2 regions of the Actinomadura sp. 21ATH genome follow, and region 1 is predicted to be linked to the other one. Evidence: riboswitches for the same ligand, from Rfam matches in the RefSeq annotation. Region 1 holds a riboswitch; the other holds the start of a gene.
The links. Region 1 has a riboswitch for thiamine pyrophosphate ahead of thiO (glycine oxidase ThiO). Riboswitches for the same ligand answer to the same signal wherever they lie in the genome.

Region 1 (7,743 bases):
GCGACGCCGCCCTTGCGGACGCGGTCGCTGTAGGCGGGTTCGGCGACCTGGACGTCGAGGCCGCCGGCCTCCAACTGGTCGCGCACCTCGGCCACCGGCTTGCCGATGATCTGCTCGGGGACGTGGTCGTACTGGCCGGAGGTCTGGTACCAGATGGCCCAGCCGAGGACGATCGCCGCGACCGCCCCGATGGCGATGAGCGTGTAGCGGCCGGTGAGGGCGCGCACGGTGCGCTCGCCGGCGGACGGGCGGGGCGGCGGGCCGGCGTCGCGGGGGAGGGTGAGGACGTCCTCGTACACCCGGGTGCCGCTGTGGGCGGCGGGTTCCATGACGGCGGTGCGGCCCGGCGCGGGCGCGGCGGCCTGGAGGCGCTCGTCGATGTCGCGCGGCAGGCCGGCGTGGACCTCGGCGACCTCGCCGAGGAAGGCGTTGGCGTCCTGGGGGCGGTACGCGGGGTCCTTGGCGGTCGCCCGCTCGACCAGGGCGTCCACCGGGTGGGGGAGGCCGGGGGCGAGCGTGGACGGCGGCGGCACCCGGTCGTTGACGTGCTTGTAGGCGACGGCCAGGGGGGTGTCGCCCTGGTGCGGCAGCTCGCCGGTGAGCAGCTCGAACAGCAGGATGCCGGCGGCGTAGACGTCCGAGCGGACGTCGGCGCTGCCCGACAGCACCTGCTCGGGGGCGAGGTAGCCGACGGTGCCGATGATCATGCCGGTCTTGGTCATGCCGCTGGCGGTCTCGGCGCGGGCCAGCCCGAAGTCGGCGACCTTGACCTGGCCGTCCTGGTCGATCAGGACGTTCTCGGGCTTGACGTCGCGGTGGACGAGGCCGGCCCGGTGGGCGGCGCCCAGCGCGGCCAGCACCGGCTGCATGATCTCCAGTGCGGCGCGCGGGCCCAGCCGGCCGCGCTCGGCCAGCAGGTCGCGCAGGGTGCGCCCGCGCACGTACTCCATCACGAGGAAGACGTGCTCGCCGTCGGTGCGCTGGTCGTAGACCGCGACGACGTTGGGGTTGGAGAGCGCCGCGGCGGCCTTGGCCTCGCCGATGAAGCGGCGGACGAAGTCCTCGTCGGAGGCGAGCCCGGCGTGCATCACCTTGATCGCCACGGTGCGGTCGAGCCGGATGTCGCGGGCCACGTAGACCGTCGCCATCCCGCCGCGGGCGATCCGGGACTCGATGCGGTAGCGCCCGTCGAGCACCTGCCCGACGAGTGGATCAGCGACCGTAGTGTCCATCAGAGCGAGTGTAAAGGCCTTCCCGGACGGAACCCATCAGCCCGGAGGATGACCTCTCCGGGTGATCTTCGGCGGCGGGGCCGGGCCTTGCTCAGGCCGCCGGACCCTATGGTACGGGTTCTTTCCCGGCCTGTACGGGTTCCGCCCCAGAAGTCGGGACGGCCGCGACCGGGGCCGGGGCGGCCGGGACGGGGGCGCGGCCCCGGCGGCGCGAGACGGCGACACCGGCCAGGCAGAGCAGGCCGCCGGCGAGAGTGAGGGTGCCGGGGACCTCGTCCAGCAGGACCCACGACATCCCGACCACCAGGGCGGGCGCGGCGTAGGTCGTGGCGCCCATCTTCCCGGCCGAGGTGCGGGCCAGCGCGTACGCCCAGGTGGTGAACGCGATCGAGGTCGGGAAGACGCCCAGGTAGATCATGTTCAGCGTGGAGCCGAACGAGGCGTCGGCGGCCTGGGAGACCAGCTGCCCGGCGAACGGCAGGCAGGTCAGCGCGCCGATCGCGCATCCCCAGGTGGTGACCTGGAGCGCCGAGCCGTGCCGGAGGGCGGGCTTCTGGCTGAGCACGCCCGCCGCGTACGTCACGGCCGCGACCAGGCACAGCAGGACGCCCAGCAGCGGCGACCGGCCCTCGCCGGACATGGAGAGGCCGACCACGACCGCGCCCGCGAACGACACCGCCATCCCGGCCAGCAGCGCGGGCGGGAAGCCCTCCTTGAGCAGCCAGCCGCCGAACAGGGCGATCAGCAGCGGGCCGATGTTGACCACCATCGCGGCGGTGCCGGCGTCGACCAGCTGCTCGCCCCAGTTGAGGGCGACCATGTACGCGCCGAACCACAGCACGCCGGAGGCGGCGATGCCGGGCCACGCGCCGCGCGGCGGCAGGCCCTCGCGGCGGATCAGGCAGAACGCGGCGAGCGTGACCGTGCCGGCCAGCAGCCGGCCGAGGGCGAGGGCGCCGGGCCCGTAGTCCTCGCCCGCGCTGCGGATGGCCACGAACGCCGACGCCCACAGGACGACCGTGACGGTCGCGGCGGCCACGGCGAGCCGCTGGGCCCGCCGCCCTGGTCCGGCCGGCACGGCCTCTTCTTGCTGGATCATGCGCTGAACCTTAGGTACGGATCGTTTCGACGGACACCGAACGATCGCCCGTGGTTGCGCTTCAGGTCCAGTTAAATCTGCTACAACCGTGGCTGTAGCGTTGCTTAACGCTCGCGGTTCAGGTGCTGAGGCCCTCCCAGGGCGAGGACGCCTGCGCGTACTTGCGCCGCGGGATGCGCCCGGCCAGCCGCGCCAGCCGCCCGGCCTCGACGGCGTGCCGCATCGCGGCGGCCATCCGGGCCGGCGACTGGGCCCGCGTCACGGCGGTCGCCAGCAGCACCGCGTCGCAGCCCAGCTCCATCGCCAGCGCGGCGTCGCTGGCCGTGCCGAGGCCGGCGTCCAGGATGACCGGGACGCCCGCCCGCTCGACGATCAGCTCGATGTTGTGCGGGTTGCGGATGCCGAGGCCGGAGCCGATGGGGGAGCCCAGCGGCATGACGGCCGCGCAGCCGATCTGCTCCAGGCGGCGGGCCAGCACCGGGTCGTCGTTGGTGTACGGGAGCACGGTGAACCCGTCGTCCACGAGCTGCTCGGCGGCCTCGACCAGCTCGATCGGGTCCGGGAGCAGGGTGTGCTCGTCGGCGATGACCTCCAGCTTCACCCAGTCCGTGCCGAGCGCCTCGCGGGCCAGCTTGGCGGTGAGCACGGCCTCGCCCGCGGTGAAGCAGCCGGCGGTGTTGGGCAGCACGCGGATGCCGCACTCGCGCAGGACGTCCAGCACCGAGCCGCGCGCCGACGGGTCGACCCGCCGCATCGCGACCGTGGTGAGGGCGGTGCCGGACGCGGTCAGGGCCTCGCGCAGCACGCTCATGCTGGGCGCCCCGCCGGTCCCCATGATCAGCCGGGAGCCGACCTCCTCGCCCGCGATGACCAGCGGGCCGTCCGCCGCGCCGCCCGAGGTGCCGCCGGGAACGCCGGTGCCGTCGGTGCCGTTCATGTTCAACCTCCCTGCACGGCGGTCAGCACCTCGAGCCGATCCGCCTCCTTCAGCGTCGTCGCCTCCCACTGCGAGCGCCGGACGACCTCGTCGTTCAGCGCGGCCGCCAGCCCGGCCTCGGCCGGGCCGGACCGCCCGGTGTAGCCGGCCACCGCGGCCGCCACGCTGGTGCCGGCGGGCAGCTCGCGCGGCTCGCCGTTGATGATGATCTTCATGCCGTCTCCGTCAGGCGGTCGGGGGTGAAGGGGCGGCCGACGTCCGGCACGGTGCCGTCCAGCAGCACCTCGGCCAGGATGTCGCCGCTCACGGGGGTGAGCAGGATGCCGTTGCGGAAGTGGCCCGTCCCGAGGACGAGGCCGGGCAGCGCGGTGGGGCCCATCACGGGGGCGTTGTCGGGCGAGCCGGGCCGCAGCCCCGCCGTCACCTCGGCGAACTCCAGCTCGGTGATGCCGGGCAGCAGCTCGCGGGCGTCGCGCAGCAGCTCCCACAGCCCGCCGGCGGTGACGCGGGTGTCGAAGCCCATCTCCTCCTGGGTGGCGCCGAGGACGATCTCGCCGTCGGCGCGCGGCACGAGGTAGACCGACGAGCCCTTCACCAGCCCGCGGGTGGCGCGCCGCAGGAACGGCACGCGGGTGCGGAGCCGGATCACCTGGCCCTTGACGGGGCGGACCGGTGGAACGGTCCCGGGCGGCAGCCCCTCCAGGTCGCCCGACCAGGGGCCGGCGGCCAGCAGCACCCTGTCCGCGCGGACCTCGGACCCGTCGTCGAGCCGGACGCCCGCGGCGGCGTCGTGCTCCACCAGCAGCGCGGCGGCCTTCCGGCGGACGAGCCGCACGCCGTGCTTCTCCGCGGCGGCCAGCAGCGCCGGGGCCAGCCGCCGGGGGTCGATCGAGCCGTCCTCGGGGGCGAGCAGGCCGCCGCGGACGCCGGGCGCCAGCATCGGCTCCAGCCTGCGGCACTCGCGCCCGTTCAGGGCCTCGGCGGGGATGCCGAGCGACTCCTGGAAGCGCCGCAGGTCGTCCAGGTGCCTGAGGTCGTCGGCGTCGAACGCGACCTCGATGATGCCGTCGGTGCGGTAACCGGTGCCGAGCCCGGTGAGCTCCTCCAGCTCGGCGACGAACGCGCCGTACCGGTCGCGGGAGGCGAGCCCGAGGCGCAGCAGCGGCTCCTCGCCGTAGGTCAGCTCGCTGACGGGGGTCAGCATGCCCGCCGCGACGGCGGAGGCCCCGCTCGCGGGGGCCGGGTCGATCAGGGTGACGGCGGCGCCGCGGGCGGCGGTGCGCCACGCGGCGGCCAGCCCGACGACGCCCGCGCCGATGATGGCGATGTCCAATCCTCGCTCCCTTCGCCGGCATGATCCGGATCAGGTTCCAGCGGTCGGCGGCCCGGTCAGCCGCCCTCTCAGCCCGGTCGGACCGGGCTCCCGCGCTCCTTGCACCCCCACCATACGTCCGCCCGCGACCGGGATGATATTGGTCACCCGTCTGGACACCTGTCTGGTCTGCGTCCGGGCCCGCCGACTAGGGTTGACGGCCATGGAGAGCGTGATCGTGGTGGGCGGCGGGCTGGGCGGCGTGCGCGCCGTCGAGGCCCTGCGCGGCAAGGGGTACGAGGGCGAGCTGACCCTGCTGTCGGCCGAGCGGCACCGGCCGTACGACCGGCCGCCGCTGTCGAAGGCCGTGCTGGCGGGGGAGAGCGACGACACGACGGTCGACGCCGACTGGGACGCCCTGCGCGCGCGGCTGCTGCTCGGCGAGCGCGCCACCGGCCTGCGGCTCGCTCCCGGCGGCGGCGGGACGGTCGCCACCGCGGCCGGCGACCTGCCGTTCGACGGCCTCGTCATCGCCACCGGCGCCACCCCGGTCACGCTGCCCGGCGACGGCCCGCAGCACGTCGTCCGGACCATCGACGACGCCCGCGCGCTGCGCGGCCGGCTCACCGCGGGCGCCCGGGTGGTGATCGTCGGAGCCGGCTGGATCGGCGCCGAGGTCGCCACCACGGCCGCGAAGAAGGGCTGCGCGGTGACGGTCGTCGAGGCCGCCGACACCCCGCTCGCCAACGCGGTCGGCCCCGAGGTCGGCGCCCTGACCGTCCCCTGGTACGCCGAGGCGGGCGTCGAGCTGCGCACCGGCGTCAAGGTCGCCGCGGTCGAGCCCGGCGGCCTGCTGCTGGCGGGCGGCGAGCGGATCGACGCCGACGAGGTCGTGGTGGGCATCGGCGTCCGGCCGGATCTCGGCTGGCTGGACGGCTCCGGCGTCCTGGTCGACCGCGGGGTCGTGACCGACGCCTCGTTCCGCGTCTCCACCGGCGGCGAGGACGGCCCGTACCGGCGGGACGTGGTCGCGGTCGGCGACTGCGCCGCCTGGTGGTCCGCCCGGTTCGGGCGGCGGCTGCTCGTCGAGCACTGGGACACCGCGCTGAACGCCCCCGCCGTCGCCGCCGCGACGCTCCTCGGCGAGGACGGGGCGTACGACGCCGTCCCGTACTTCTGGTCCGAGCAGTTCGGGCGGATGGTGCAGTACGTCGGCCACCACCCCGTCGCCGAGCGCATGGTGCGCCGGGGCGACCCGGCGGGCGCCAAGTGGGCCGTCTGCTGGCTCACCGGCGACCGGCTGGAGGCGATCCTCACGGTCGGCGCCCCCCGCGACATGGTCCAGGCCAAGCGGCTCATCGCCAACCGCACCCCCGTCGACGCCGCCGCGCTCGCCGACCCCTCGGTGCCGGTACGGGACGCCGCCCGGCCGTGAGGGTTTGAGCGTCGTGGGGGCGTGGTAGCAAGGGGGCGTGACGCAACTGCACGCAACCGTAGAAAGCGCTCTCGACCCCCACACCGACGCCCTCGCCGGGGAGTGGCTCTCCCTCCCGGAGGCGACCGCGCGGCTCGGTATCAAGCCCGGCCGGATCAAGCAGCTCCTCAACGAGCGCAAGCTGCTGTCGGTCCGCCGCGAGGGGAAGCCGATGGTGCCCGCCGCCTTCATCCAGGACGGGCAGGTCATCAAGGGCCTCTCCGGCACGCTCACGCTGCTGTCGGACGCGGGTTTCGACGACGTCGAGACCCTGCGGTGGCTGTTCACCGCCGACGACACGCTGCCGGGGACGCCCGTCCAGGCGCTCAGCGAGAACCGGGGGACGGAGGTCCGCCGGCGCGCCCAGGCACTGGCGTTCTGAGCCTTTCCCGGCCGGGGCCACCCCGGTAAGGCCCGGCCGGACGCACGTGACAGGATTGCGGGGCCGCCCGCGGCGGCCGCCCGCCGCGCGCGGTCCCGCGATCGGCACGCCAGGAAGGAACCCGCCCCCACCGTGTCCAGGCACCTGCTCTCCGACCGGGCCGTGGCCCTGCGCGCCCGGCTCGACCGGGCCCGTCTCTACCTCTGCACGGACGCGCGCGAGCGGCAGGGCGACCTTCCCGAGTTCCTCGACGCCGCCCTCGCCGGCGGCGTCGACATCGTCCAGCTCCGCCAGAAGGGCCTCGAGGCCCGGCAGGAGATGGAGTACCTGCGGGTGTTCCGCGCCGCCTGCGAGCGGCACGGCGCCCTCCTCGCCGTCAACGACCGCGCCGACATCGCGCACGCCGTCCACGCCGACGTCCTGCACCTCGGCCAGGACGACCTGCCGGTCGCCGCGGCCCGCGCGATCGTCGGCGAGGACATCCTGATCGGCCGCTCGACGCACGCCGACGAGCAGGCCGCGGCCGCCGCGGCCGAGCCCGGCGTCGACTACTTCTGCGCCGGCCCGGTCTGGCCCACCCCGACCAAGCCCGGCCGCGCGGCGCCCGGCGTCAAGCTGCTGCGGTACGTGGCGGCCCAGCGCGAGAGCCGCCCCTGGTTCGCGATCGGCGGCATCGACGAGGGCAACCTGGACGAGGTCCTGGACGCCGGCGCGCACCGCATCGTGGTGGTCCGGGCGATCACCGAGGCGGCCGACCCGCGCGCCGCCGCCCGGTCACTCTCCCGACGCCTCCGCGACGCCTCCTGACGCACCGATCACCGGCCCGGATGGCCGACAATGGGGGCATGAGCCAGGGACCCGACGACGAGCGCCCGGTGGATCTGTCGGACGACGACATGGAGATCCTGCCGGACCAGACCTCCGACGACACCGACACCGGCTGGGGCGAGTGGCGCGGCGGCGGTGACGACGACGACCGGCTGATCGAGGACCGGCCGCCGCACTGGTGAGCCCCGCGGGGCCTGGGCGGCCTTGGCGGCCCCGGAGTTCTCGGAGTTCTCGGAGGTCTCGGAAGCCTCAGAAGAGGACGCCGACCACGAACCCGGCGGCCATCACGATGCCGAGCGCGACCATCATCCGCCACCGGTAGCGCGGGATCCGCCTCGGCCGCGCCTTCGGCGCCGGCGCCTGGTCGTCGCGCAGCGCCCGCACCAGCTGCCGCGCGGTGGGACGGGCCGCCGGGTTCTTGTCCAGGCTGCGGGCGGCCAGCTCGCGCAGCGTCCCCTCCAGGTCGCCCAGGTCGGGCG
Region 2 (7,743 bases), on a different contig from region 1:
GAGAGGGCCTGTTCGAGGACGCCTGGCGGGATGGTGGTTCCGGCGCCCAGCGCAGCGAACATTTGTAGCGCGGTACGGCGTTTCACTTCATCGTCCCAATCGTCGGGAAAAGGACCCGAAGGTACGGTACCCATCGGCGCGATGGACGCATCCCCGGCCGCGAATAGATCTTCTTCGGACCGGCCCAGGACATCGCAGTACGCGCGGCGGTATTTGTGGCCGGGTACGTGAATGCCGCGTTCCCACTTCTTGATCATGTCCGCCAGCGTGCCGACATGGGGGAACGCGGGGAGGTCGAGTCGAGCGGCGGCGTTGATCAGGAGCCGCGCCATCTCGTTCCTTGGCCAGTACGGGGCAGCGGTTCGTGCCGTTTGCAGACGCGCTCCGATGATCACGCTTTTGGCGGACATGTCGTACACCTCTCGCCAAGGAAGGTGGGGGTCACCCCCTTGTCGCCCCCTTCTCACCCCCTGATTGTCCCCTAGAAATGCGGTGCGTGACGGGGATTTACTGACGGTCACGGAAGGGCGGGAGTCGCGTTCCGTCCCAGAAAACAAGGCGGCCCCGGCCGGTGCGCTAACACCGGGACCCGGGGCCTTGATCCGACAGCTGGAGGTCGGACCCGTGACCGATCGTAGAACCGATGCCGATCCGCTCGCAGCGCTTGGGGCATTCCTGACCGCCTGCGGGTTCCTCGCCGAGCCGGCCACAGACGGCTTGAGAGTGGTGAACCCGCAGGCTCTGGGATGCTGCGGCCTGATCGCGGACACCATCAGCCTCCGCCCTGACGCCCACGGCGGTCCCGGCGTGTTGTGGACGTCCTGGGGCGAGCCCGTCGGCCCCGCCACGCGGATCACCGACGCTGCGCTGATCGTGATGGCGTACCTCAGCACGCCCGTCCAGAACCGGGTGGCGGGCCGATGACCGCCGTCACGCCGCCCTGGACGGCGGCTTACCTGGACCCTGAACGAGCCACGGCCGAGCTGTGTCGCCGCTTCCCGGGCGTGTGCACCTGGTACGGCGAGTACACCGGCTCCTGGTGGGCCATGGTCCGCGACCGGCGCGGGCACCACCGCCTGCTCGAAGCGGCCACACCGGCCGACCTGAGCCGGGCGCTGTCGGAAGTGTTGGAGGGCCCGGCCCTACAGCCAGACGGGGCAGCACGCACCACGGCTCAGGCAGGCCGTCACGTCCCGGCGCCTGCCGCACCCCGTACGCCTTCGCCGCCCGGCGCTCCGGCGCGCACGACCTTCGGGCCTCGCGCGGACCAGCACACTCCCGCGCCTGCTTCGTCTCGTACGCCTTCATCTCCCGAAGCGGTGGGTGGGACCCGCGCAGGCCAGCACACCCCCATGCCCACCTCGTCTCGTACGCCTTCGCCGTCCGGGCCTACGGCGCGCATGACGTCCGGGCTTCGCGCGGACGGGCACTTCCCCGCGCCCGCCTCGTCTCGTACGCCTTCGTCGCCTGGCGCTTCGGCGCGAATGACGTCCGGGCTTCGCGCGGACGGGCACTTCCCCGCGCCCGCCTCGTCTCGTACGCCTTCGTCGCCTGGCGCTTCGGCGCGAATGACGTCCGGGCTTCGCGCGGACGGGCACATCTCCGCGCCCGCCTCGCCTTGTACGCCATCGACGGCTGGTGCGGCCGTATCCGGCGTGGACGGGCCTCCCGCGGACTGGCGCGGCGTCGTGCCTGCTCCGTTCCGTTCCGCTTCGGCCCGGGGGCCCTCGCAGGATGCGGGGGCGGGGGCCGTCGTGGGCGGGCGCGTCGCTGTTCTCGTCCCGCCGCGCACGTTTCCGCAGGACGGTGTGGGGTCGGGGCACGCCGCTGGGACTGCGGCGGGTCGGCATGCTCCCGTGCCTGTCCCTCCTCGTACGCCTCAGCGGTCACCACAGAGGGCTGCCGTGGGGCGTCGGCGAGTGGTTCGCCGGGGCAGGTGGCAGCGCTGCCGGTCGCTGCTCCGGAGGCTGCTCGATCTGTGAGTAAGACCGCCTCTGGGCCGCCGCGCGGGCGATGATTCCGCGCGGGCCGCGCGGTCTGCTTCTGTGACGGCCGTGGAACGCGGGGAAAGGTCGAGGGCATGGGCAAGGTGTTCGTGGCGGCGACGGTGTCGCTGGACGGGTTCATCGCCGACGAGAACGACGGCGTGGGGCCGCTGTTCGACTGGTACGGGAACGGAGAGGTCGCGGTGACCATGGGCGACCCCGACCGGGTCTTCCACGTGAGCCCGGCCAGCGCCGGCTTCATCCGGGAGACGGCGGGCGGGGTCCGCGCGGCCGTGATCGGGCGGCGGCTGTTCGACATCACCAACGGGTGGAACGGCGTCCCGGCCGCCGGGGAGCACGTCTTCGTGGTCACCCATGAGCCGCCGGCGGCCTGGCCGTTCCCGGACGCGCCGTTCACGTTCGTCACCGGCGGCGTCGGCGCCGCGATCGAGAAGGCCCGCGCGGCGGCCGGCGACGGGGACGTGTCGGTCACGGCCGGGGAGATCGGCGCGCAGGCCATCGCGGCCGGGCTGGTCGACGAGGTCCACATGAGCGTGGCGCCGGTCCTGTTCGGGAGCGGGAAGCGCTACTTCGGGACGTTCGACGGCGCGTACAGGATGCTGGAGGACCCACGGATCGTCGAGGGTGACCGGGTCCTGCACCTCGTCTACCCGGTCCGCAGGACCTGATCGGGGTCAGGGCGGCCGTGCCGGGCGAACGGGGTTTGACCTGGGGGGATTCGGGTGTCGGTCGCGTCGCCGATACTTGAGGCATGCCTGAACTTCCAGAGGTCGAGTCGCTGGCCGGGTTCCTGCGGGAGCACGCGGTCGGGAGTGTGGTCGCGCGGGTCGACGTGCTCGCGATCTCGGCCCTGAAGACGTACGACCCGCCGGTCACGGCACTGGGCGGGCTGACCGTCACGGGGGTCGAGCGGTACGGGAAGTTCCTCGACGTGGACGTCGACGGGCTGCATCTCGTGATCCATCTGGCGCGGGCCGGGTGGCTGCGCTGGCGGGAGGAGATGCCGCTGCGGCCGGCGCGGCCGGGCGGCAAGAACCCGCTGGCGCTGCGCGTGCACCTGGACGGCGGGGCCGGGTTCGACCTGACGGAGGCGGGGACGAAGAAGGGCCTCGCGGTCTACGTCGTACGGGATCCGCGGGAGGTGCCCGGCGTGGCGGGGCTGGGCCCGGACCCGCTGGCGGAGTCGTTTACCGCCGGGACGCTCGCGGAGATCGTCAGGGGGCGGCGGACGCAGATCAAGGGGCTTCTCCGCGACCAGAAGGTGATCGCCGGGATCGGGAACGCCTACTCCGACGAGGTGCTGCACGCCGCGCGGATGTCCCCGTTCAAGATCGCCTCATCGCTGACCGAGGCGGAGATCGGGGAGCTGTACGAGGCGATCCGCGCCACGCTCGCGGACGCGGTGGAGCGGGCCCGCGGCGTCGCGGCGCGGGACCTCAAGGGCGAGAAGAAGTCCGGGCTGCGGGTGCACGGGCGTACGGGGCAGGCGTGCCCGGTGTGCGGGGACACGATCAGGGAGGTGTCGTTCGCCGACTCCTCGCTTCAGTACTGCCCGACCTGCCAGACGGGCGGCAAGCCTCTGGCGGACCGGCGGATGTCGCGGCTGCTCAAGTGACGCCGCCGGTCAGCGGACCTTGGGGACGTCGCCGAAGAGCGGCGCGACCTTGGTCCACCGGTTCAGCTCGCAGCCGTCGTCGCGGGTGAACTTGGCGCTGACCCGCTCGTTCTTCCAGGTGCCCTTGACCGTGGCGATCTCCGGGCCGCCGTAGATCTTGGTGCACATCTGGTTCGCCGGAACGGGCTGGAACGGGGCCTGCGCCTTCCCGAGGGCGGCGCACGCCTGCTCGGCCTTCGGGTGGTCGCCGCCCGCGGGGTCGCAGGTCAGCGTCCATTTCTTGGCGGGGGCCTGGGCCGACGCCTTGACCTCGATCGTCAGGCTGTCCTTGCCCGAGGGCTGGACGGAGGTGGTGGCGGAGGGCTTGTCCGCGGAAGGGCTCTGGGCCTGTTCCTCGCCGCAGGCCGCCAATGACAGGATCATGGCTAGGCCGGGCGTCGTGAAAAGGAGCGTCCGATACCGCATGCGTGATTCGACGCGGGCGGGGTCCGCGCGGTTCCATGGAGGTGTGATGATTTTCGGGGACGACGTCCCGGCGGTCGACGCGAAGGACGTTCCGCAGGACGCGTACCTGCTGGACGTTCGGGAGCAGGACGAGTGGGACGCGGGGCACGCGCCCGGGGCGGTGCACATCCCGATGGGCCGGCTCAGCGACCGGGCCGGTGAGGTCCCGCGCGACCAGGAGGTCTTCGTGGTGTGCCGGTCGGGCGCCCGCTCGGCGCAGGTGACGGTGGCGCTCAACCAGGCCGGCTGGCTGGCGAAGAACGTCGACGGGGGCATGAAGCGCTGGGTCGAGACCGGCCGGCCGATGGAGAGCGCCACGGGGGCCGAACCCTACGTCGCCTGAGGGTTATGATCGGGTTTGACCGATCGACCGCGGGAGCTCGGGCCATGCCGGGCTGAGAGGGCGGCTTAACGCGGCGCCGCCGACCGCATGAACCTGTCCGGGTAATGCCGGCGTAGGGAGTGTGCGTCCCGTGACGTCCGATGTTCAGTCGCGCCCTCGTGCAGAGGTCCCGTTCACGCTCGACGAGCCGGCCCCGAAGGTGCTGGGCTTCTGGGACCAGAGCGCCTTCTGGGCGAACCTCGGGGTCAGCCTCTTCGCGTTCTCCGGCGCGTACACCGTGCTCGCCCCCGACGAGAACGGCCGGCCGACGCTGTCGATCATGGCCGGGATCGTGGCCATGGCGGTCGGGACCGCGCTGGGCGGGCTGATGCTCGGCCTGGCCGCGGCGCCCGGCGCGCGGACCGGGCAGCCGGCGATGGTGCTGCTGCGCGGGCTGTTCGGGGCGCGGCTGTCGTACGTGCCGACCGTCCTCAACATCGCCCAGCTGATCGGCTGGGGCACGTTCGAGCTGATCGTGATCGCGGACGCGGCGACCGCGCTGTGGGACGGGATCCCGCGCTGGGCGTACGTGATCGCCGCCGGTGTGCTGACGACCGTGCTGACGATCTGGCCGCTGGGATCGGTGCGGATGCTGCGCCGGTACGTGACCGCCGCCGTGATGGTCGCGCTGGTCTACTTCTACGTCCAGCTTCTCCGCGAGCCGCTGCCCGACCTGACCGAGGGCTCCTGGGGCGGCTTCTGGATCGGCGCCGACGCGGCGCTCGCGGTGTCGATCTCGTGGGTGCCGGTCGCGGCCGACTACACGCGGCACGCGCGGTCGGCCAAGGGCGCCTTCGGCGCGGCGGCCGTCGGGTACTCGGTGACGCAGATCATCGCGTACGTGCTGGGGCTGCTGGCGCTGGCCCTGGTCGCGGGCGACTCCGGGAAGGTCTTCGACCCGTTCCTCGGCGTCACGCTCGGCGTGCTGTTCTTCGCGGTGTTCGTCCTGCGCGAGGCGGACCAGTCGTTCGCGAACGTCTACTCCACCGCCGTCTCCATCCAGAACCTCGTGCCGCGCGCCGACCGCAGGGTCCTGACGATCGCGCTCGGCGCCGGGATCACCGGGCTGGCGCTGCTGCTGAACATCGGGGACTACGCCGCGTTCCTGTCGCTGATCGGGTCGGTGTTCGTGCCGATGCTGGGCGTCCTGGCCGCCGACTTCTACCTCGGCCGGGGCCGCTGGCGGGCCGCGACCGGCAAGGCGGACGCGGCCCGGCTCGGCTGGGACGTCTCGCGCCGGGCCCCCGCCCGCTGGGGCATGATCGCGGCCTGGGCGATCGGGTTCACGGCGTACCAGCTGATCTACCCGGGCGCGGTGAGCTGGTGGGCGGCGTTCTGGAAGGACGTGCAGGGCCTGCTCGGCTTCACCCCGCAGGGCTGGATGAGCGCCTCGCTGCTGTCGTTCCTGATCGCCGGGCTCGCCGCGGTGGCGATCGGGCGGCTCGGCGGCGCCGCCGGGCGCCGCCGTTCGCCGCGTGACGCGGAGTGACCCGCCGGTTTCCTGGCGCTGACGTGGTGTTCTTCCGGTAAAGGCCCCCCTATCGTGGGAACCTTTCCAGGGTGGTTGCCCGGCGGCGCCCGGAGGCTCGGTGGCACGATGACAGGCGTGCGGATGGACGTTCACGACCCGATCGCCCGTGCCGTCATCGAATGCGCCGCGGACGCGATCGTGGCCGTCGACGACGGCCTGCGGGTCACGGTGTGGAACCCGGCGGCCGAGCGGATGTTCGGCTGGACCGCCGACGAGCTGCTCGGCCGGGTGCTGCCGATCGTCCCGGACGAGCTCAAGGCCGAGCACAACGCCGTGCAGGAGCGGCTGCTGACCCGGCGCTCCGGCGACGGCGGCCAGATCTCGATCGCGACCCGCCGGTTCCACCGCGACGGGCGGCTGATCGACGTGCGGATCGACAACAGCCTGCTCCAGTCGCGCGACGGCGAGCCGCTCGGCTGGGTCGGGGTCTACCACCCGGTCGAGGAGGACGAGGTCGCGCAGCACCACATGGCCGAGCGGGCCCGGCTGGTGCGCCGCCTGAACGACATCGTCGCCGACCTGAACGCCGAGCTCGACCTGGGCGTCGTGCTCGACCGGATCACCGCCGCGCTGATCGAGCTGACCGGCGCGGACGCGGGCGGGTTCGTCCGGATCGAGGGCGACCGGCTGCGGCTGGTGAACGTGTCCGGGCTGCCCCAGCGCATGCTCGGCACCACCGCCGACCTGCGGTCCAGCCTGGTCGGCGAGCTGATGCGGTCCGGCAAGACGGTCAAGCTGGCCACCGGCGCGCGGCGGCTCGACGACCTGATCTGGTCCGAGCTGGACGGCCTGCACACGGTCGCGCTCGGGCTTTCGTTCCTGCAGAACAGGCCGTACGGCGCCCTGTACGCCCTGTTCTCCGGCCGCAAGATCGGCCACACCGAGCTGGAGCTGCTGGAACTGCTCGCCGGGCATGCCGGGGTCGCGGTGGGCAACGCCGTCGCGTACGCCGAGGTCGTCCGGCAGCGGGCGCACGAGCGGGCGGTGATCGACTCCAGCGCGGACGGCATCGCGGTGCTCGACCGCGACGGGCTCGTCCGGCAGTGGAACCCGGCCGCCTCCGCCCTGACCGGGATCCCGCCCGACGAGGCGGTGGGCCGCCCGCTGCCGTTCGAGCTGCCCGCGCTCGGCGAGATGCTCACCATCCCGCTGGAGACGGGCGTCTGGCTGAACGTGCTGGTCGCGGCGATCGAGGAGACCGGCGAGCTGGTGGTCGACTTCCGCGACGTGACCGAGGCCAAGGCGCTGGAGGAGGCCAAGGACCTCTTCCTGGCCACGACCAGCCACGAGCTGCGGACGCCGGTGACGGTCGTCCAGGGCTTCGCCAGCACGCTGGCCAACCGGTGGGACGACCTGGCCGACGCCGACCGGCGGGCCGCGGTCGCGACGATCGCCGAGCGGGCCCAGTCGCTCGGCCGGCTGGTCGAGCACCTGCTGCGCGGCGCCCGCGCCGGGGCCGACGAGCTGGCCGTCACGATCGAGACGTTCGACCTGGTCAAGGTGCTGGAGGGCGTGGTCGCGGGGTTCCGCTCGCTGTCGGAGCTGCACCGCGTCGAGCTGGAGGTCGAGCCCGGCCTGCCGCCGGCCCGCGGGGACGCGCTGGCCACGGACATCGTGCTGGGGCAGTTGCTGGAGAACGCGTTCAAGTACTCCCCGGACGGCGGCGAGGTCCGCGTCCGGGCCCGGTGCGAGGGCGGCGAGCTGG

Region 2: it holds a riboswitch for thiamine pyrophosphate, as region 1 does, so the genes downstream of both, ACA361_RS20675 (purine-cytosine permease family protein) here and thiO (glycine oxidase ThiO) in region 1, are expected to answer to the same signal.

What each region holds. Positions count from the first base shown of each region.
Region 1 covers NZ_JBGNUR010000004.1:387,576-395,318, forward strand. Annotated here, with positions in the region: gene pknB (Stk1 family PASTA domain-containing Ser/Thr kinase) at 1-1,232, opposite strand, end outside; gene ACA361_RS16505 (DMT family transporter) at 1,339-2,331, opposite strand; gene ACA361_RS16510 (thiazole synthase) at 2,450-3,268, opposite strand; gene thiS (sulfur carrier protein ThiS) at 3,271-3,483, opposite strand; gene thiO (glycine oxidase ThiO) at 3,480-4,601, opposite strand; TPP riboswitch at 4,592-4,705, opposite strand; gene ACA361_RS16525 (NAD(P)/FAD-dependent oxidoreductase) at 4,804-6,015, shown strand; gene ACA361_RS16530 (Rv2175c family DNA-binding protein) at 6,053-6,436, shown strand; gene thiE (thiamine phosphate synthase) at 6,569-7,243, shown strand; gene ACA361_RS16540 (hypothetical protein) at 7,282-7,446, shown strand; gene ACA361_RS16545 (protein kinase) at 7,514-7,743, opposite strand, start outside.
Region 2 covers NZ_JBGNUR010000006.1:243,742-251,484, forward strand. Annotated here, with positions in the region: gene ACA361_RS20645 (XRE family transcriptional regulator) at 1-410, opposite strand, end outside; gene ACA361_RS20650 (hypothetical protein) at 625-924, shown strand; gene ACA361_RS20655 (dihydrofolate reductase family protein) at 2,081-2,674, shown strand; gene ACA361_RS20660 (Fpg/Nei family DNA glycosylase) at 2,758-3,621, shown strand; gene ACA361_RS20665 (SSI family serine proteinase inhibitor) at 3,631-4,044, opposite strand; gene ACA361_RS20670 (rhodanese-like domain-containing protein) at 4,136-4,468, shown strand; TPP riboswitch at 4,488-4,604, shown strand; gene ACA361_RS20675 (purine-cytosine permease family protein) at 4,599-5,996, shown strand; gene ACA361_RS20680 (PAS domain-containing protein) at 6,120-7,743, shown strand, end outside.